One region of the Planococcus kocurii genome, then DNA from elsewhere that is predicted to be linked to it. Evidence: predicted binding sites of a transcription regulator. Region 1 holds the regulator's gene; each other region holds the start of a gene.
The links. Region 1 encodes CtsR, which represses protease genes until heat stress. Its sites were predicted from a motif close to ATGGTCAATAAAGGTCAAACA; they were not measured.

Region 1 (6,925 bases):
GTGCCGTTGGTTGTGCACGTCCAAGCAGTGAGGCGTGAAATGAGGCAAATCCCATTTCTAATACGTTGAGCTGTGACGGCAAGAGGGTTTACCCTTGAGTCCCTGATTTCACACTGCCAAGAAAAGCCTCTAGCGAGGCGGGAGGTGCCCGTACCGCAAACCGACACAGGTAGGCGAGAAGAGAATTCTAAGGTGAGCGAGTGAACTCTCGTTAAGGAACTCGGCAAAATGACCCCGTAACTTCGGGAGAAGGGGTGCTCTGGTAGGGTGAATAGCCCGAGAGAGCCGCAGTGAATAGGCCCAGGCGACTGTTTAGCAAAAACACAGGTCTCTGCAAAACCGTAAGGTGACGTATAGGGGCTGACGCCTGCCCGGTGCTGGAAGGTTAAGAGGAGTGCTTAGCGCAAGCGAAGGTGCGAATTGAAGCCCCAGTAAACGGCGGCCGTAACTATAACGGTCCTAAGGTAGCGAAATTCCTTGTCGGGTAAGTTCCGACCCGCACGAAAGGCGTAACGATCTGGGCACTGTCTCAACGAGAGACTCGGTGAAATTATAGTACCTGTGAAGATGCAGGTTACCCGCGACAGGACGGAAAGACCCCGTGGAGCTTTACTGTAGCCTGATATTGAATTTTGGTGCAACTTGTACAGGATAGGTAGGAGCCTGAGATTCCGGAGCGCTAGCTTCGGAGGAGGCGTCAGTGGGATACTACCCTGGTTGTATTGAAATTCTAACCCACAAGCCTGATCGGCTTGGGAGACAGTGTCAGGCGGGCAGTTTGACTGGGGCGGTCGCCTCCTAAAGAGTAACGGAGGCGCCCAAAGGTTCCCTCAGAATGGTTGGAAATCATTCGTAGAGTGTAAAGGCAGAAGGGAGCTTGACTGCGAGACGTACAGGTCGAGCAGGGTCGAAAGACGGGCTTAGTGATCCGGTGGTTCCGCATGGAAGGGCCATCGCTCAACGGATAAAAGCTACCCCGGGGATAACAGGCTTATCTCCCCCAAGAGTCCACATCGACGGGGAGGTTTGGCACCTCGATGTCGGCTCATCGCATCCTGGGGCTGTAGTCGGTCCCAAGGGTTGGGCTGTTCGCCCATTAAAGCGGTACGCGAGCTGGGTTCAGAACGTCGTGAGACAGTTCGGTCCCTATCCGTCGCGGGCGCAGGAAATTTGAGAGGAGCTGTCCTTAGTACGAGAGGACCGGGATGGACACACCGCTGGTGTACCAGTTGTTCTGCCAAGGGCATCGCTGGGTAGCTATGTGTGGCCGGGATAAGTGCTGAAAGCATCTAAGCACGAAGCCCCCCTCAAGATGAGATTTCCCATTGCGCAAGCAAGTAAGATCCCTCAAAGACGATGAGGTAGATAGGTTCGAGGTGGAAGCGTAGCGATACGTGCAGCTGACGAATACTAATCGATCGAGGACTTAACCAACACATTGTATGCGAAAAACTTGCTTGTTTCACCTGTCGTTTATCCAGTTTTGAAAGAATAAGCCCAAGTTTTTGTAAAAAAAGCTTGAAAAAAACCAGTACCACTGGTATAATAAACCTTGTCTTTCAAAACCAAATAGTCCAGTGATGATGGCAAAGAGGCCACACCCGTTCCCATCCCGAACACGGCAGTTAAGCTCTTTTGCGCTGATGGTAGTTGGGGGTTTCCCCCTGTGAGAGTAAGACGTCGCTGGGCACATGAAAAAAAGTCGTTACCGATTTCGGTAACGGCTTTTTTGTATGGAAAAAATTAGAGCGCGATAAAAAATGGTAGTTGATAAGTTAAGTATGTTTATTGAAGAAAATGAAGAATGATGCCTTCATCTTTATTGGGTCTACTGATAGTACTTCAATAAGAAATGTAGCTGATATTTCGAAATAGAACAGTGACTAAAGAGTCTTGAAGCTGAATTGCTTCAAGGGTTTTTTAAAAATTGATTCCGTTAGTCAGTCATCGTAGAAATGATTAATCCATCTGCCTGCAATCCATCTTTACAAAGGAGTTCATTGGAATGTTCATTCAAGGCGCGCTGGGAAGGCGGGCCAATATCCGCAAAATAAATCGATATGTCGTACCGGTCGCACTATGGTTCCAATTGGAAAATTCCTTGCCACAATCAAACTTGATGGAATTAAACAAATTTCTTGGAACTCTTTGAAACCATTTATTCAACGGGGATTTAGTACCTCACGGCTTACGTCCTGCAGGTACCAAGGTGATGATCACTTTCGTCAGTCTTTCAACCCGTGTGATTACTGCACTTTTGTGGGGAGCGCCTGCAATGGTGTTGCCTCGGATATGCTCGAACTTTTTCTGGAACGAAGGATAATTGGCTTTTCTTTCAGAAATATGCCGTTGGAACGCCTTTTGCATCGGCGTTCCTGGTAGCCGTTGAGCTTTCGTTTCCCTTGTATTGGGTGCGGCAACATCAAGAAACCGCCTTTTGAACATGCGCTAGAGCGTGCGAATGGAATCATCTCTGCGTGGCCTAGAGTGACTTCTAGTGTTCAGTCCTGAGCTACCAAGTTTCTGATATAGATTTTTTATTACTTCGGTAAAGCAACTAAAAGGCGCCCACAGAGTTTCTTGTTTTTGGGACTAGGTTTAATAATCGCGGGTTGAGTGGCTCGGTTTCAGGAAATTGATGACATTGTAATTGGCTGCAGGAAGCGATTCAGACGTTTGGCAATTTGCGCCACAGGTAGGCTTCCATCACCGGTTCATCCGTGATCGCTCCTCCATTTTTCTTTGGTCGGAAAATACATAGTGAATTTACTACGAATGGCTTTTTTAGTTGTCGAACTTAAGTTTACAATCGGTGTGAGTAATCCTTTCGATACTTACTATTTGATATCTCTAAAAAGCTTGGTGTATAATTAAGTCAAATATAGTCAAAGTCAATTTCATCATATTATGTATTAAAGAGGTGAAGACGGTGCGAAACATTTCGGATGTAATTGAAGGTTATTTAAGACAAGTTATCGAATTAAGCGAGAGAGATCATATTGAAATTAAACGCAGTGAAGTTGCTGAAAAATTTCAATGTGTTCCTTCTCAAATAAATTATGTCATTAATACTCGATTCACTGTTGATCGTGGGTATTTAGTAGAAAGTAAGCGTGGCGGCGGTGGATATATTCGTATTAAGAGAATTAGACTTCATCAAAAATCAGACGTAATTGCAGAAGTAATACAGAGGTTGGAACATGGAGCTACTCAAGTAATGGCAGAAGACATTGTTTTTAGGCTACTGGATGAAGAGATTGTTTCTAAACGAGAGGCAAAACTAATTCTAAGCGCAGTAGATCGTTCAACTCTTCTGTTGGCTCTTCCGATACGTGATGAAGTCCGTGCACGGATTCTTATAGCGATGCTTTTTACAATTAAATATGAATCGAACACTTAAAGAGGTGAAAAGATGATTTGTACCCAGTGCGGAGAACGTTCTGCATCAGTAATAGTGAAAAAACAGCAGCTAGGACAGGTGATGGAGCTTCAGTTATGCCATATCTGTGCTGCTGAAAATCATAGTATCAATATTGCTTTTGAACAGGATCCATTAGCTATTCACCAACTATTATCGAATTGGTTCCCTAATTCGCAAGCGACTATTAGCAGGCCCAAAAAAGAAGTGGCTATTTGTCCTTCTTGTGGCTTTACTTTTTCACATTTTCTAAAGCTTGGAAAATTTGGATGTGCTTCCTGTTATGATACATTTTCGTCACAACTCAATGAAATATTCAAGCGATTTCATAATGGCAATACAGAACATACGGGAAAAATACCCGCTTCTTACGGATCAACGTTAAAAATTAAAAAAGAGATTGAAAAACTTCGAAAGCAAATGCAGGTATCAATTCAAGAAGAAGAATTTGAAGAAGCTGCAAGATTAAGAGACGAGGTAAAACGATTAAACGTAACGCTTGAGGGAGGTTCACCAGATGGCAGTTGAACGGTTTCTCCAACCTCGGGCAAGCAGCTGGATGGCCAATGATGGTAGCAATGTAGATATTGCAATGAGTACAAGAATTAGATTAGCTAGAAATTTGAATGATTTTAAGTTCCCGTATGCCTTTACAGAAGACGAAGCACTTAAAGTGGATAAAGAAATTTCCTCTGTATTATTAGATAAAGGTAGTGAGTTAGATTATACTTTTAGCCATATCAATATTGACGAACTTGCCCAATTACAAAAAGAAGTACTTGTAGAAAAACATTTAATTAGTCCTTACCTTATGAATAGCTATCACCCGGGCTCTGTTTTATTGTCTGAAAACGAAGAGTTGAGTATTATGGTAAATGAAGAAGATCATTTGCGGATTCAAAGCTTGCAATCTGGATTTCAGCTTCAAAAAGCTTATCAAATAGCAAGTGAACTAGATACGTTACTAGAAAAGAATTTGTCTTATGCCTTTCATGAGAAGTATGGGTATCTGACTAGCTGTCCGACCAATGTTGGCACTGGAATGAGAGCTTCGGTTATGCTTCATTTACCGGCTTTGACTATGTCTCATCAGATTCAACGGATTATTCCCGCGATCTCAAGGCTTGGTATGGTAGTACGTGGCATTTATGGAGAAGGTAGCGAGGCGTTAGGAAATGTTTATCAAATATCCAATCAATTAACGCTTGGTAAATCAGAATATGAAATTCTTCAAGATTTGGAGAATATGACAGAACAGATTATCCAGCAAGAACGTAAAGCACGTGAAGCCATATTGTTAAACTCACCTTTAATGTTAGAGGACCGGGTGTATCGTTCGCTTGGTGTTCTTACCCATTCGAGACTGCTGACGACGGAAGAAGCTGCGACTTGTCTGTCAGATGTTCGATTGGGTATTGATTTAAAGATGATTCAAAATATGAATATGTCGATTTTGAATGAATTAATGATTTTTATGCAGCCAGCATTTCTGCAGCAATATGCAGACAAGCCACTGCAACCGAAAGAACGTGACTTTGCCCGGGCAAAGTTGTTCCGGGAGCGATTGAATAAAATAGATATGAATAGTGAAGGAGAGGATCTTGCATGATGTTTAATCGATTTACACAACGCGCACAAAAAGTTCTTCAATTAGCTCAAGAAGAGGCCATTCGCATGAAACATGAATCAATCGGTACAGAGCATATTCTTCTCGGTTTGATTCGTGAAGGTGGCGGTATTGCCGCAAAAGCTCTAGAAGCGATTGAAGTGAACACACAGTTGATCGAAGAAGGTGTTAAAGAATTAGTGGGTGTTGGCGAAAAAGACGTTGGTCCAATCGTTCATTACACGCCAAGAGCAAAAAAAGTGATTGAGTTGTCAGTTGATGAGTCCCGTAAATTGGGCCATTCTTATATAGGTACAGAGCATTTACTGTTAGCGCTTATTCGTGAAGGAGAAGGCGTTGCGGCTCGTGTGTTAGGAAATGCAGGTGTTAGCTTGAATAAGGCGCGCCAGCAAGTGTTGCAGCTTCTAGGGAGCAATGAGCAGGCATCAACAGGTACGAGTCCGAATGCTTCGGCAAACACACCAACTTTAGACGGCTTAGCTCGTGATTTAACGCAAGTCGCTCGTGAAGGTGGATTAGATCCTGTAATCGGCAGAAGTGATGAGATTACACGTGTCATTGAAGTGTTGAGCCGTAGAACAAAAAACAACCCGGTGTTAATTGGTGAGCCTGGTGTTGGTAAAACAGCGATTGCTGAAGGATTGGCTCAGCAAATCGTTAACAACGAAATTCCAGAAACGTTGCGCGACAAGCGCGTTATGGTTTTGGATATGGGGACAGTAGTTGCTGGAACAAAATACCGTGGTGAATTTGAAGATCGATTGAAAAAAGTGATGGATGAAATTCGTCAGGCAGGGAATGTGATTCTGTTTATCGATGAGCTTCATACATTAATCGGTGCTGGCGGTGCAGAAGGTGCAATTGATGCATCTAATATTTTAAAACCGTCACTATCACGCGGGGAACTTCAGTGTATTGGTGCGACAACGTTAGATGAGTACCGCAAATACATTGAAAAAGATGCAGCTCTTGAGCGTCGTTTCCAGCCAATTCAAGTAGATGAGCCTTCAGTAGAAGAATCAATTCAAATTATCCGTGGCTTGCGTGATCGTTATGAAGCGCATCACCGTGTGAAAATTACCGATGAAGCAATTGAAGCAGCAGCTAAAATGTCGGATCGCTACATTTCGGATCGTTTCTTGCCGGATAAAGCGATTGACTTGATTGATGAGGCTGGATCGAAAGTAAGACTTCGTTCGTATACGACTCCACCAGATTTAAAAGAGTTGGAATCTCGATTAGAAGCAGCACGTTCTGAGAAAAATGAAGCAGTTCAAAGCCAAGAGTTTGAAAAAGCGGCTTCGCTACGTGATGCTGAACAGAAATTGCAAAACCAATTAGATAAAACGAAAAAAGAATGGAAAGAAAAACAAGGCAAAGAAGAGTCTGAAGTGACAGTAGAAGATATTGCGAAAGTCGTGTCTATGTGGACCGGTATTCCGGTATCGAAACTAGCACAAACAGAATCGGATAAATTATTGAACTTGGAGTCTATTCTTCATAATCGTGTGATTGGACAAAATGAAGCCGTGACGTCTATTTCAAAAGCTATCCGACGTGCCCGTGCAGGATTGAAAGATCCAAAACGTCCAATTGGATCGTTCATTTTCCTTGGACCAACCGGTGTTGGTAAAACGGAATTAGCACGTGCCCTAGCTGAGTCTATGTTTGGCGATGAAGAAGCGATGATTCGTATCGACATGTCTGAATACATGGAAAGACATTCGACTTCTCGTCTAGTCGGTTCGCCTCCAGGTTATGTGGGTTATGAAGAAGGCGGACAGTTGACGGAGAAAGTTCGCAGAAAGCCTTATTCAGTCGTCCTGCTTGATGAAATTGAAAAAGCTCATCCAGATGTCTTCAACATTCTATTGCAAGTT
Region 2 (6,925 bases), 1.1 Mb from region 1:
CATCATCAACTGCAGCATAATAATTATCTTTAATTCTAAAGGACGTTTTTAGATTTTTGATTTCAAGCAAAACTTCATTCACATTTATCCTCCTCAAAATAAAGCGTTCTACCATTTCTTTTAACGTCTCACATTCTTCATACCTTAGTAGTTTAAATATTCAGACTTAAACAGATAAAAAATGCCTTCAAATCGACGTTTGTCTTTCTGTTAATAATTGAGTTTACATCTTTTTTTCATTATATTTAGAATAGCACAATAACTTAAGGTGTCGAGAGGTTTTTTCATTTTTTATAAAATTATGGGTTTTTTTCTTTTCTTTTACTTTTATTAAGCATAAAAATGGCAATCTGCAGGATCTCCTGTAGATTGCCATTTTCGTCTTGTTATACTTTCTTGAATACTAACGAAGCGTTATGTCCACCAAATCCAAGTGAATTGCTCATCGCGTATTCAAACTCTGCTTTACGTGCAGTGTTTGGAACATAGTCTAAATCGCATTGTTCGTCAGGTGTTTCGTAATTTGTCGTTGGAGGCATAATGCCTTCTTGTAATGCCAGTGCTGTGAAAATCGCTTCGACTCCACCGGCAGCTCCAAGCAAATGACCTGTCATGGATTTAGTTGAGCTCATTCCTAATTTATAAGCATGTTCGCCAAAGACTGTTTTGACAGCCATTGTTTCATACAGATCGTTATAAGCCGTACTGGTACCATGTGCATTAATGTATCCAATATCCGTAGTTTCAACGCCTGCATCTGCCAAAGCTTGTGCCATTGCACGAGCTGCACCTTCGCCACCTTCAGCAGGAGCAGTGATGTGATAAGCATCTCCTGTAGAACCATAGCCAACGACTTCCGCATAAATTGTAGCACCTCGTGCTATCGCATGTTCGTATTCTTCAAGAATAACGATACCTGCGCCTTCTCCAATGACAAATCCATCGCGGTTTTTATCAAATGGACGAGATGCTGTAGCGGCATCTGTGTTTGTTGTCAAAGCTGTATTTGCTGTAAATCCAGCTACAGATAATTGCGTGATAGGCGCTTCTGCTCCACCTGAAATCATCACATCTGCATCGTTACGTTGAATAACTTTAAACGCATCACCAATCGAATTAGTGCCTGAAGCACAAGCTGTTACTGAACAAGAGTTGATTGCTTTAGCACCAAAGTAAATTGATACTTGGCCAGAAGCCATATCCGGAATAATCATCGGAATTAAGAACGGACTAATGCGACGAACGCCTCGCGTATTTAGTACATTCATTTGACTTTCGATTGTCTCCATACCGCCAATACCCGAACCAATCCACACACCTGTCCGCAAAGCTGTTTTGTCATCTAATTCAAGCTTGGCATCTTTCATTGCCATGATCGAAGCAGCTAGCGCGTAATGCGTAAAACGGTCCATTTTCCGAGCATCTTTCTTTTCAATATAATCTTCTATCGAAAAGTCATTTACTTCTGCAGCCACTTTCGCTGAATACAAATCTGCATCTAATCGTGTTAAGGGACCGACTCCAGATTTACCACTTTTAACAGCTTCCCAAGTAGTTTCAATATTGTTACCTAACGGTGTTACAGCACCAATTCCCGTAATAACTACACGGCGATTTTCCATTCTATCTTCTTCCTTTCGCATACCTAATTATTTGCCCCACTTCATAGCAATAGCGCCCCAAGTCAAGCCTCCACCGAATCCAACCATTACGATAACATCATCGTCTTTAACACGGCCTTCTTCTAAGTCTTCGACAAGAGAAATTGGGATTGAAGCTGCTGAAGTGTTACCATATTTTTGAATTGTTTTTGACATTTTTTCAACTGGCAAGCCTAATCGTTCTCTAGACGCTTCCATAATACGAATGTTCGCCTGATGGGGAATCAAAAAATCGACATCTTCTTTTTCCAAACCCGCTTTTTTGATGACATTTATTGCAGATTCGCCCATTTGGCGCACAGCAAATTTAAAGACTTCGCGGCCATTCATTACTAAATACTCGTCCTGATAGAGGTGTTTGCCTCCAGAACCATCAGCACCGAGTTCAAAAGATAAAATACCTCGCCCTTCAGAAACTTTCCCAATAACTGCAGCTCCGGCTCCATCTCCGAAAAGAACAGCCGTGTTGCGATCTTCCCAGTTAGTAATTTTCGATAGTTTTTCAACACCTACAACCAACACATATTTATAAACATCCGAATCGATGAATTGTTTCGCAGTAATAACTCCATACATAAATCCTGCGCATGCAGCTGAAATATCCATAGCCGCAGCATTAACAGCTCCTATTTCTTGCTGAATCACACAGGCCATCGATGGGAAAGGTTGATCAGGTGTAACCGTCGCCACTAAGATTAAACCGATTTCAGCTGGATCAATACCAGCATCTTCAATCGCTTTTTTTGCCGCTTCACGCGCCATGTCAGAAGTATCCTGATCGTCTTTTGCAATCCGACGTTCTTCTATGCCTGTCATAGTGCGGATCCACTCGTCGTTCGTATCCATGCGCTGCTCTAATTGAAAATTCGTCAATCTTTCTTCTGGCAGGCATCTGCCCATACCGACTATTCCAGCATTCATCTTATGTCCCTCATTTCGATTATCATCATATATTAGTACCTGGTGTTAATAATACGCCATACTATACTCAATTTCAACTAACTGACATATTTCCGACAAAAAATATTCATTCTCTACAATCTTTCTTTCTGTCTTGAAGAGCTTATGCTATGATTAAACTAGATATTCTATGTAGAGGTGAAACTAGATGCAATATATTGGAACATTTTTTTGGTCATTCTTATTGATTTCATTAGTCAACTACGTGGTAAGTGCAGTACAAAACGTACCTTTCGACTTTATGGTCGGCGTTTACATTTCGATCGTATTTTCAATTTTAATCTTCGTTATGGTAGCTGTTATTCCTAGCGAACCAGCTCCTGAAAAACACTAATAAGAAAAGAAGCGTAATCCGGAATTCCGGATTACGCTTCTTTTTTGTTGATAACAATTTGCTTATTATCGTCCATGGTTAATTCCAATTCGGTATGGGCAACAATTCCGCCTCCAATTAATTCCCGGGCAATATTTGTTTCAATCGTACGCTGGATAAAGCGTTTTAATGGTCGCGCACCAAACACCGGATCGGTTCCTGCTTCAACGATATAGTCAATAACTGAATCATCTACGGTTAGTTTGATTTGTTGTTTACTCATACGAACGGCTAGTTCAGCAATCATTTTCTTCGCTATGCCATAAAAATGTGCGTTGTTAAGTGCGTGGAAAATAACAATATCATCGATACGGTTCAATAACTCAGGTTTAAAATGTCTGCGCAATTCTCCCATCACAATGTCTTCAATATCGTGTTCATTGCTCGCATCGTTAATATAGGCAGAACCAATATTAGAAGTCATAATGACTACCGTGTTGGAGAAGTTAACTAATCGTCCTTGGCTGTCAGTGATACGGCCGTCGTCTAATATCTGCAGTAAAATATTGGCAACATCCGGGTGTGCTTTTTCAATTTCATCGAGCAATACAACGGAGTACGGATTCCGGCGAACGGCTTCTGTTAGTTGGCCACCTTCTTCGTAACCGATGTATCCAGGAGGTGCCCCGACCAAACGTGACACACTGTGTTTTTCCATATACTCTGACATATCGATTCGAATAAAATGATCTTCCGAATCAAATAGATTTGCGGCCAGCGATTTTGCTAACTCTGTTTTTCCTACGCCTGTAGGTCCAAGGAAAATAAAAGAGCCAATCGGTTTTCTTTCGTCTTTAATACCCGCACGCGCTCTCCATACAGCTTCTGTAACCAGTTCGACTGCTTTGTCTTGACCAATTACTCGCTCTTTTAACGTCTCACCTAAACGCAATAACTTTTCACGTTCACCTTCTACTAATTTTGTTACCGGAATTCCAGTCCACCTTGCGACAATTCCTGCAATTTCTTCTTCCGTTACTTCTTCGCGCAGTAAGCGCTCAGTACCCTCTTGTTCTAAAGCGGCTTCTAGTGCGACTAATTCTTTTTCGAGTTCGGGAATTTTGCCATGCTGTAAGACAGCCGCCGCATTTAAATCATAACGATTTTCAGCATCTTCTAATTGTCTGCGGAATTGGTCTAATTGCTCACGTTTTTGTTGAATTTTTTTCAATGATTCTTTTTCTTCCGTCCATTGACTTCTCATGCCAGATGAAGAGTCGCGCAGTTCAATAATTTCTTTACGCAAGGTGTCGAGTCGCGCTTTGCTTGCTACGTCTTTTTCTTTCATTAAGGCTTGCTCTTCAATTTCTAGCTGCATCAGACGACGCGTCACTTCATCAAGTTCTTGAGGCATTGAATCGATTTCTGTACGAATCATCGCACAAGCTTCATCAATCAAATCAATGGCTTTATCAGGCAAAAAGCGTTCTGTAATGTAGCGGTCCGACATAGCAGCCGCTGCGACAATCGCACGGTCATGAATTCGAACAGCATGATGTAGTTCAAAACGTTCTTTTAAGCCACGCAAAATCGATACCGTATCTTCAACAGATGGTTCGCGCACCAGTACTTGTTGAAAACGTCGTTCTAAAGCCGGATCTTTTTCGATATGCATGCGATACTCATCTAGCGTAGTCGCACCAATGCAATACAGTTCTCCTCTTGCAAGCATGGGCTTCAGCATATTCCCTGCATCCATTGCTCCTTCGGTTTTCCCTGCTCCAACAATCGTATGAATTTCGTCGATAAACAAAATAATCTGACCTTCGCTATCTTTTACTTGCTTTAAAACGGCTTTTAATCGTTCTTCAAATTCTCCACGGTATTTAGCACCAGCAATTAACGCACTCATGTCGAGTTCGTAAATGGTTCGGTTTTTTAATCCTTCTGGTACGTCGTTACGAACAATGCGTTGAGCTAATCCCTCAACAATTGCTGTTTTACCAACACCTGGTTCACCAATCAACACGGGGTTATTTTTTGTTTTACGCGATAAAATTCGAATCACATTACGGATTTCCTGATCTCTACCGATAACAGGATCCATTTTTCCTGATTGCGCTTGTTCAACCATATTCCGGCCAAACTGCTCCAATGGAGATTTTTGTTCTTCGTTATTTTGGGATTGAACCATTTTATCCACTCCTTTAAAAGTTTGACTATCTTTGACTAATTAAATTATAGCTAATTATTCACTGTTAAGCAATTATTTCGACCTTTTTTTAGTACTCGTATCAAACAAAAAAACCTCACTGGAATAAATCCAATGAGGGTTTTTTACGTACTATTTATCGAACGCCAAGTGCCATTTTTGCATAGCGTGACATATGTTCTTTGCCCCATACTGGCTGCCAGACGATTTTTACATCGACTTCTTCTACTTCAGGTAGTTCATACAAAGCAGTTTTAACCATTTGCACGATCTGTGGTCCCATTGGACAACCCATAGACGTTAACGTCATCGTCACTACGGCAAAACCATCTTCTGTCAACATTACATCATAGATAAGCCCAAGATTAACAATATCGACTCCTAGTTCAGGATCGATTACTGTTTCTAACGCACCCATCATACTATCTTTCATATCTTGATCCATCTAAATCCCTCCCTTACTATTAAAACTATCTTAACAAACTTCATATGAAAATGGAATCGACATGCTTAGTTAGATAAATACTTCGCGAGCCATTCTGTCGCTTCAAGCATCCCTTTTCGACTTACTGCATGTCCCGCTTCTCTTTCCCGAGTAAAGGTTATTTTTTCTGGTACCGCTTCGTAATGCTTCTTAAGTTCTTTATACAAGCGATAAGTTGGTTCAAAAGGTACCGTCATATCTTGTTCGCCGTGCCAAAAATAAATGGGACGGCCATTAAATTTCGCTTGATGTTGAACGCTGTCAAAAATCGCTAAAGTCGAAAGCATCCGTTCACGTTCTTCTTCACTAACTGGCAGCTTGAATCCTCTTGATTCATATTGGGCCATTTGTGCTTGCGCTAATTCTACATAATTCCCTGCACCCATCATTACTGCAGCTACTGAAATCCACGGATAAACTGTCATTGCTCCTAGAGTGGTAATCCCACCCATAGAAGTGCCACCTACTCCTGGTTCTCCAACTACTAAATCTTGCTTGTGCAGTTCTTTTTGTAAAAAGGCTAATTCTTCTATAGACGTCAGAACAATTTCCCAAAATCGCAGGCTGATCTGAACATTATCCAATCCTTCACTTCGTTCACCGTGAAGATGCGCATCCGGCAAAATTACACGAAGTCCTTTTTCAGCCAATTGGTAAGCGTAATGCAAGTTATGTTCTTTTGCACTCGTATGGCCATGAAAAAAGACAACTGTTGGCAATGCGACTTTTTCGCATTGATCTGGTGTTATATGAAGCAACGGTATGTGCCCCCAAATTTGTCGTTGAACTCTCAACTAAAATCACTTCCTTCACCTCTAATCGTACCAATCTTCTCGATTCCCAGCAAACGCCAATTCTCTCTAGCGAAAAGTCTTTTCCTCCTCTGAAATTTTTGACGAATCGCTTGTACTATCGCTACACTAGGAATAGATAGAAAGGAGACGGCTATTTTTATGAAACAACATTTAATTGTTCTTGATTTAGACGGCACATTATTGACCGACCAGAAAGTTATTTCCCCGAAAACAAAACGAACGTTAAATAAAGCAATGGAAGCAGGACATGAGGTAATGATTGCTACGGGTCGACCTTATCGTTCAAGCGAAACTTTCTATAAAGAGCTAGGACTAACAACCCCCATCGTCAATTTTAACGGTGCATTTGTCCACCATCCTACAAACAATCATTGGGGAACACACCATACACCAATCGGATTGAACGTTGTCCATGAAGTGGTAGAGTCTATGCATAACTTTGATTTCCATAATATCGTGGCAGAGGTCTTGGACGATGTG
Region 3 (6,925 bases), 1.0 Mb from region 1:
CCAATCTGCAATTTGCAGCTAACCAGCAAGGAGTTCAGTACGGGACATTCTACTATACGCCAGAATTTCAGCTGATCAAAGAAACCATCCAATCATCAATTGAAGAGGTGAATCATCCTAATGGAAAAGCATAAAGAAGAAACAGAGTTAATCATTATTACAGGCATGTCAGGTGCAGGTAAAACGGTCGCAATCCAAAGCTTTGAAGATTTAGGTTTTTTTACAATCGATAATTTGCCTCCCACGTTATTGCCAACGTTTATCAATTTGATGAGAGATTCGGGAAAATCGATGAAGCGCGTAGCTGCAGTTATGGATTTGCGCGGAGGCGATTTTTTTGATAGTTTAGTAGACGCAATTGACCACCTATCACAAGATCCGAATGTCTCCATCACGATTCTATTTTTGGATGCAGAAAACGAAACCTTAGTGAGCCGCTACAAGGAAACGAGAAGATCTCATCCACTGTCACCCGGTGGATTGGTTTTGGGTGGCATCAAAAAAGAGCGCGATATGCTGAGTGACCTTCAAGGGAGAGCACAGCATATATACAATACTTCTAACATGAAGCCTCGCCAACTAAAAGAACGAATCATCGCCGATTTTTCATCAAAGACCAGTAATGTCTTTACCGTAAACGTCTTGTCTTTCGGATTTAAACACGGCATGCCGATTGATGCTGATTTGGTGTTTGATGTACGCTTTTTACCAAACCCTTATTATATTGAAGAGTTGAATCCGCTAACAGGGCTTGATGAGCGAGTGTCGAGCTATGTACTAAAATGGCAAGAAACGCAAACGCTGCTAGAAAAATTAACTGATTTACTGCAGTTTATGATTCCACAGTACAAAAATGAAGGGAAGGCACAACTTGTTATCGCCTTCGGTTGTACAGGAGGCCAACACCGCTCGGTTACGTTAGCTGAGTACTATGGCAAGCTTCTGGCACAGAATAATAAAGTGATTATCACGCATAGAGACATTAAAATTAGAAAGGATTGAGTGCATGGAACATAATCAGCACCGGAAACGTATCGTTATTTTAGGCGGCGGCACGGGACTGTCTACATTGTTGCGTGGGTTAAAATTGTATCCACTGGATTTGACGGCTATTGTAACAGTTGCAGACGATGGTGGAAGTTCGGGACGCTTAAGAAATGACCTGGATATTCCACCCCCGGGAGATATTCGAAATGTTATGGCAGCATTATCAGATACAGAACCTTTAGTTGCTGAAATGTTCCAATATCGATTTAAGCACTCCTTAGATCTTGACGGTCATTCTTTGGGTAATCTAATGCTCGCGGCATTGACGGATATTACAGGCGACTTTTCCCATGCAGTCCGCGAAATGAGTCGTGTATTAAGTGTCAATGGCACGGTTTTACCTGCCGCCAACCAAATTGTTACGCTTAGCGCAGAGCTAGAAGATGGGACGATTATAAAAGGGGAATCCAAAATTCCTGCCTATTTACAGCCAATTAAAAGTGTGTTTATTGAACCACATGATGTTAAAGCCTTGCCTGCAACAATTGCAGCAATTAAAAATGCAGACGTAATTGTTGTGGGTCCAGGTTCTTTATACACCAGTATTTTGCCGAACTTGTTAGTGAAAGATATTAAAAAAGCAGTCATAGCTGCTAAGGCAAAGAAAATATACATCTGTAATTTAATGACACAAGCAGGGGAGACTTATCAATATACAGCCTCTGACCATGTTCAAGCACTTTACAATCATGTCGGAGAAAAATTTCTAGATGCTATTCTAATTGATAAAGTCCAAATGCCGTCTAACATTGCAGAACGTTACGAAAAAGAGAAAGCATGGCCTGTTGAGTATGACGAAGAGCGCCTGAAAAAAATGGGTCTCGAAGTCTACAGAAAAGACATTGCTAATATCTCTGGAGAAACTGTACGTCACGAGCCGACGAAAGTTGCAGAATGGTTATTCGAATATGCTGATGGCCGTGCTAGTGAAGATTCGAAGCAGTTGTATTTTTGACGCTTTGAAAGGAGGAACGAATTTTGTCTTTTGCATCCGAAACAAAAAAAGAAATGACACAAATAGAGATAGATGATTGCTGCGGCAAAGCAGAGCTTTCCGCAATGATCCGGATGAATGGCACTCTATCGTTTTCCAATCGGCAATTGAGCCTGGATATTCAAACTGAGAATGCGGCGATCGCCCGCCGTATTTACACGTTATTAAAACGTTTTTACAAAACTTATCCCGTCGAATTGCTGGTTAGAAAAAAGATGCGCTTAAAAAAGAATAATATTTACATTTGTAGAATCCGAGAAGGCGCTAAGCATATTCTCGAAGATCTCGAAATTTTGACTGAAGGATTTCAATTCCAGCACCAGATTGTCAAGTCGCTGATTGAAAAGAACTGTTGCAAACGTTCGTATATCCGAGGTGCCTTTTTAGCTGGAGGATCTGTCAATAATCCTGAAACGTCATCTTACCATCTCGAAATTTACTCGCTCTACAAAGACCATGCAGACTCGTTAGTTGAATTAATGAACGAATTTCGTTTGAATAGCAAAACGATTGAACGTAAAAAAGGATTTGTGACTTACCTGAAAGAAGCAGAAAAAATTTCTGATTTTCTAAGCATTACAGGCGCACATTCTGCTTTATTGAAATTTGAGGATGTTCGAATTATTCGAGATATGCGTAATAGCGTTAATCGGTTAGTAAATTGTGAAACCGCTAACTTAAACAAAACCATCGATGCGGCATTGCGGCAAGTAGAAAATATTCGATTTATCGACCAAACAATTGGCATTGACCAATTGCCTGAAAGACTACGTGAAATCGCCAGACTCCGGGTAGAGTGTCAAGATGTGACGTTAAAAGAGCTAGGGGAAATGGTATCGGGCGGAACCGTCAGCAAGTCGGGGGTAAACCATCGTCTGCGAAAAATTGATGAGATTGCAGCATCCCTGAGAAATGGAGAAATGATCGGCCGCTAGCTAGGCTGTTCGTTTATATAGAAGAGAGTTGAGTTTTGGAGGAGGATCCGTATGGTTGAAAAACAAGTAAAAGTACGATTAAAATCAGGTCTTCAAGCAAGACAAGCAGCGTTATTTGTTCAAGAAGCAAATCGATACAGCGCAGATGTTTATTTGGAAAAAGACAATAAGAAAGTAAACGCCAAAAGTATTATGGGAATTATGAGCTTGGCAATTAGTAAAGGAACAGAAGTCACCATTTCTGCAGAAGGCTTGGATGAAGAAAAAGCGGTTCAGTCTTTATCGGAGATTATTGAAAAAGAAGCGTAAAAAAGCAGCAATCTATTATTTCAAGTAACTTCCACAAACGAAACGTATAAAAAAACTCACAGTCAAAGATGACTGTGAGTTTTTTGCTTGATTTAGTTTTCTTTTTTGTGGTTTTCAGGCAATTTGCTACGTGTAATCACTTGGTCGATTAAGCCGTATTCAAGTGCGCGTTCTGCTGTCATGAAGTTATCGCGATCTGTATCTTTAGCGATAACTTCGATTGGCTGACCTGTACGCTCAGAAAGAATCTGGTTTAATTTTTCGCGAAGGTGAAGAATGCGTTTTGCTGCAATTTCGATTTCAGTCGCTTGTCCTTGGGCACCACCAAGCGGTTGGTGAATCATTACTTCAGCATTTGGAAGTGCAAGGCGTTTGCCTTTTGTTCCTGCTGCAAGTAGGAAAGCACCCATTGAAGCAGCCATACCGATACAGATTGTTTGAACGTCTGGACGGATAAACTGCATCGTATCATAAATCGCCATACCAGCTGTGATACTACCACCTGGGCTGTTAATGTAGATTGAAATATCCTTATCTGGATCTTCTGCTTCAAGGAATAGAAGTTGCGCCACAATAGAGTTTGCAACGTTATCATCAATTGCACTACCTAGCATAATGACGCGGTCTTTTAACAAACGTGAGTAAATATCGTAAGCACGTTCGCCTCGGCTAGTTTGTTCGATTACTGTAGGAATTAAGTTCATAGAATAGTTCCTCCTCGATTAAGTGTTTTACAAACAATGCTGAAAGTTCTCTCAGCTGTACTATTATCATACACATCATGGTCAATGAAGGTCAAATCTAACGAATCAAAAAAACGGACTTGATTATGTTAAAATATTTTTGTATAATAGAAAAGTCGCTAATAGCGAAAACGCCCTCGTAGTGTAATGGATCACACGTAAGATTCCGGTTCTTGAGATGGAGGTTCGATTCCTTCCGAGGGCATAAGAAAAGCACAACAACTCGTTGAATCCGGAAAAAGCCTATTCAACTAAAATCTATTGTTCTAAAGTTGAGAAATGCCCCTTTGCCTTAATTGGTAAAGGGGTGTTTTTTACTTTTGGCTGTATTTTTTGATTTCAAAAAACCAAAGAGAAAAGGGAAGTTTAAAAGAGCCGGTAGAAAGGGAAATGACTAATAGCTTATACTAGTAGAGAAAAGCAACAGGTGAGCAAATTACTGATTCTTATTGTCATCGTATCTATTGGTAGTGAAGCAGCGATTCTCGTACCAATATAATGGCTTCATGCACCTTAAAGAAGAGAGTAACGAGTTTTAAGCACAAATTGAAATTTAGTAACAGTGTACACTTGATTTACTACCTAACTTAGTAGAAACAATGGAAAGCTCTGTTGATCAATAGTAACGTGTTATTGATTGTCTAACAGATATCGGTTTGGAGAAAGCTTCACCAGTAACTTCATACTTTTATTTAGAAAGAAGGAGACAGATGTACACTTTATACACGCGTTCTAATTGCCCTCTTTGCGATGAAGCCAAATTGATGATTGCACTAGTCAACGAGGAGGTACCATTGCCTTACACAGAAGTAGATATCGAAAGTGATGAAGCCTTACACGAAAAATACATGATGATGATTCCTGTATTAGAAAAAAACAATCGCGTATTGGTGTATGGCAATATTGGTTATGTTGAATTACTAGAAGCGTTAGAAACTTAACGCTTCTTTTTATTTGCAATTAAAAGAAAGATTAGGTAGAATGAATTTAGTGGGACGCACAATTAATTAGTGGGACAAAAAACGTCCAGATAGAATGGAGTGAACCTATGGATGCATTATCTGTCGCTCAGCAAAAGTTGATGCCGGAAATGTCCGAACTCCTGAAAAAACGTTATCAAATTTTACAGATTATCAACTTGGAACAGCCAATCGGTAGGCGAACTTTGAGTGAAGTTGCCGGTTTGACAGAGCGAGAAATTAGAAAAGACACGGATTTACTACGCAATCAGCAATTGATTGAAATGAAAACAGCGGGCATGACAGTTACTTCGCAAGGATTGGAAGTGCTAGAGAAGCTAAAAGTTTTTGTGCGTGAAATGTCTGGACTGACAGATATGGAAATACAGCTACAGGAAATTCTAGGAATTACGAAAGTTGTGATCTTACCGCAAGATAGCGATGAAATTCCAGCAGTGAAGTCCCATATTGGTAAAGAGGCTGCTCGTTTTTTGGAAACGTTGTTTGCTCGCTATAAGAAAATCGCTGTTACTGGCGGTAGCACAATGGCGGCTATCTCGAAAGAACTAACGAACGTAAAGCCGGACAAAGCGCTGCAATTTATCGCTGCACGCGGTGGACTGGGAGAAGATGTTTTGCACCAAGCAAATACGATTGCAGCTGCATTTGCCGAAAAAACAGGTGGTTCATTTAAGACGCTATACTTGCCTGATCATTTGAGTGCAGAAGCATTTGCCATGATGATGAAAGAACCAGTGATTAAAGAAATGATGGATTTGTACGATCAAACAGATGTTGTCGTCCACGGGATTGGCAATGCAGGAGAGATGGCGGTTCGTCGGCACTCTTCTACTGAAGAAGTTGAAAAGATTCATTCAGGCGGAGCGATTAGTGAGGCTTTCGGCTATTATTTCGATAAAGACGGAAAAATTGTTTATCGCATTCGAACGGCGGGCATTCAATTAGAGCAGGTGCAAAAAGCGACAACTGTTTTGGCAGTTGCCGGTGGTGAATCTAAAGCAAGAGCGATTTTATCGTACGCTAAAAACGCAGCGAGTCCGACAGTGTTGATCACAGACGAAGGTGCTGCACGAAAAATTATGGAATTGACTAAAAAATTGGAGGAATACTAAATGACTTTAAAATTAGCAATTAACGGATTTGGACGTATAGGACGCATTGTATTTCGTGAAGCTTTAACAAATGACGAAGTAGAAGTGGTAGCAGTAAACGATTTGACAGACGCAAAAATGTTGGCACATCTTTTGAAATACGATTCTGTTCATGGTATTTTAGACGCTGAAGTTTCAGTTGATGGCGACAACATTGTTGTTAACGGCAAAACAATCCGCGTATTCTCTGAAAAAGATCCAGCTAACCTTCCTTGGGGAGAGCATGGCATAGACATCGTTGTTGAATCTACTGGATTCTTCACGGATGCTGCTTCTGCTTCTAAACACATCGAAGCCGGCGCTAAAAAAGTAATCGTTTCAGCACCAGGCAAAAACGGCATGAAGACACTTGTTATGGGTGTTAACCACGAAACATATGATCCGAAAGAGCATCATGTGATTTCAAATGCTTCATGTACAACAAACGGTCTTGCAGGAATGGCGAAAGTATTGAACGAGCGTTTCGGTATCAAACATGCAATGATGACAACGATCCACTCTTACACAAATGACCAAATTCTTTTAGACTCTCCGCACAGTGACTTCCGTCGTGCGCGTGCAGCTGCAGAATCAATGATTCCGACAACTACTGGTGCAGCTTTAGCAGTTGCAAAAGTATTGCCTGAATTAGAAGGCAAAATTGATGGAATGGCGATCCGCGTTCCAACACCAAACGTTTCACTTATCGATTTAGTTGCTCATCTTGAAAAAGACGTAACTGTCGAAGAAGTGAACAAAGCATTAAAAGATGCAGCAGAAAACGAAT

Region 2: a site for CtsR is predicted at 5,147-5,167, ahead of AUO94_RS13595 (ATP-dependent Clp protease ATP-binding subunit). Genes of this name have one in related genera too.
Region 3: a site for CtsR is predicted at 4,067-4,087, ahead of clpP (ATP-dependent Clp endopeptidase proteolytic subunit ClpP). Genes of this name have one in related genera too.

Annotation. Positions count from the first base shown of each region.
Region 1 is NZ_CP013661.2:1,659,781-1,666,705, reverse strand. It holds rRNA gene AUO94_RS08300 (23S ribosomal RNA) at 1-1,434, shown strand, start outside; rRNA gene rrf (5S ribosomal RNA) at 1,574-1,689, shown strand; gene AUO94_RS17795 (hypothetical protein) at 2,006-2,152, shown strand; gene AUO94_RS17790 (hypothetical protein) at 2,182-2,445, opposite strand; gene AUO94_RS08285 (CtsR family transcriptional regulator) at 2,930-3,400, shown strand; gene AUO94_RS08280 (UvrB/UvrC motif-containing protein) at 3,413-3,946, shown strand; gene AUO94_RS08275 (protein-arginine kinase McsB) at 3,936-5,027, shown strand; gene AUO94_RS08270 (ATP-dependent Clp protease ATP-binding subunit) at 5,024-6,925, shown strand, end outside.
Region 2 is NZ_CP013661.2:2,798,268-2,805,192, reverse strand. It holds gene AUO94_RS13615 (ABC transporter ATP-binding protein) at 1-82, opposite strand, end outside; gene fabF (beta-ketoacyl-ACP synthase II) at 387-1,622, opposite strand; gene AUO94_RS13605 (beta-ketoacyl-ACP synthase III) at 1,650-2,582, opposite strand; gene AUO94_RS13600 (YjzD family protein) at 2,770-2,955, shown strand; gene AUO94_RS13595 (ATP-dependent Clp protease ATP-binding subunit) at 2,987-5,128, opposite strand; gene AUO94_RS13590 (metal-sulfur cluster assembly factor) at 5,283-5,591, opposite strand; gene AUO94_RS13585 (prolyl oligopeptidase family serine peptidase) at 5,657-6,424, opposite strand; gene AUO94_RS13580 (Cof-type HAD-IIB family hydrolase) at 6,584-6,925, shown strand, end outside.
Region 3 is NZ_CP013661.2:636,855-643,779, reverse strand. It holds gene AUO94_RS03325 (8-oxo-dGTP diphosphatase) at 1-134, shown strand, start outside; gene rapZ (RNase adapter RapZ) at 121-1,002, shown strand; gene AUO94_RS03315 (gluconeogenesis factor YvcK family protein) at 1,007-2,002, shown strand; gene whiA (DNA-binding protein WhiA) at 2,026-2,976, shown strand; gene AUO94_RS03305 (HPr family phosphocarrier protein) at 3,028-3,285, shown strand; gene clpP (ATP-dependent Clp endopeptidase proteolytic subunit ClpP) at 3,378-3,989, opposite strand; tRNA gene AUO94_RS03295 (tRNA-Arg) at 4,162-4,233, shown strand; gene AUO94_RS03290 (glutaredoxin family protein) at 4,739-4,969, shown strand; gene AUO94_RS17500 (sugar-binding transcriptional regulator) at 5,077-6,120, shown strand; gene gap (type I glyceraldehyde-3-phosphate dehydrogenase) at 6,121-6,925, shown strand, end outside.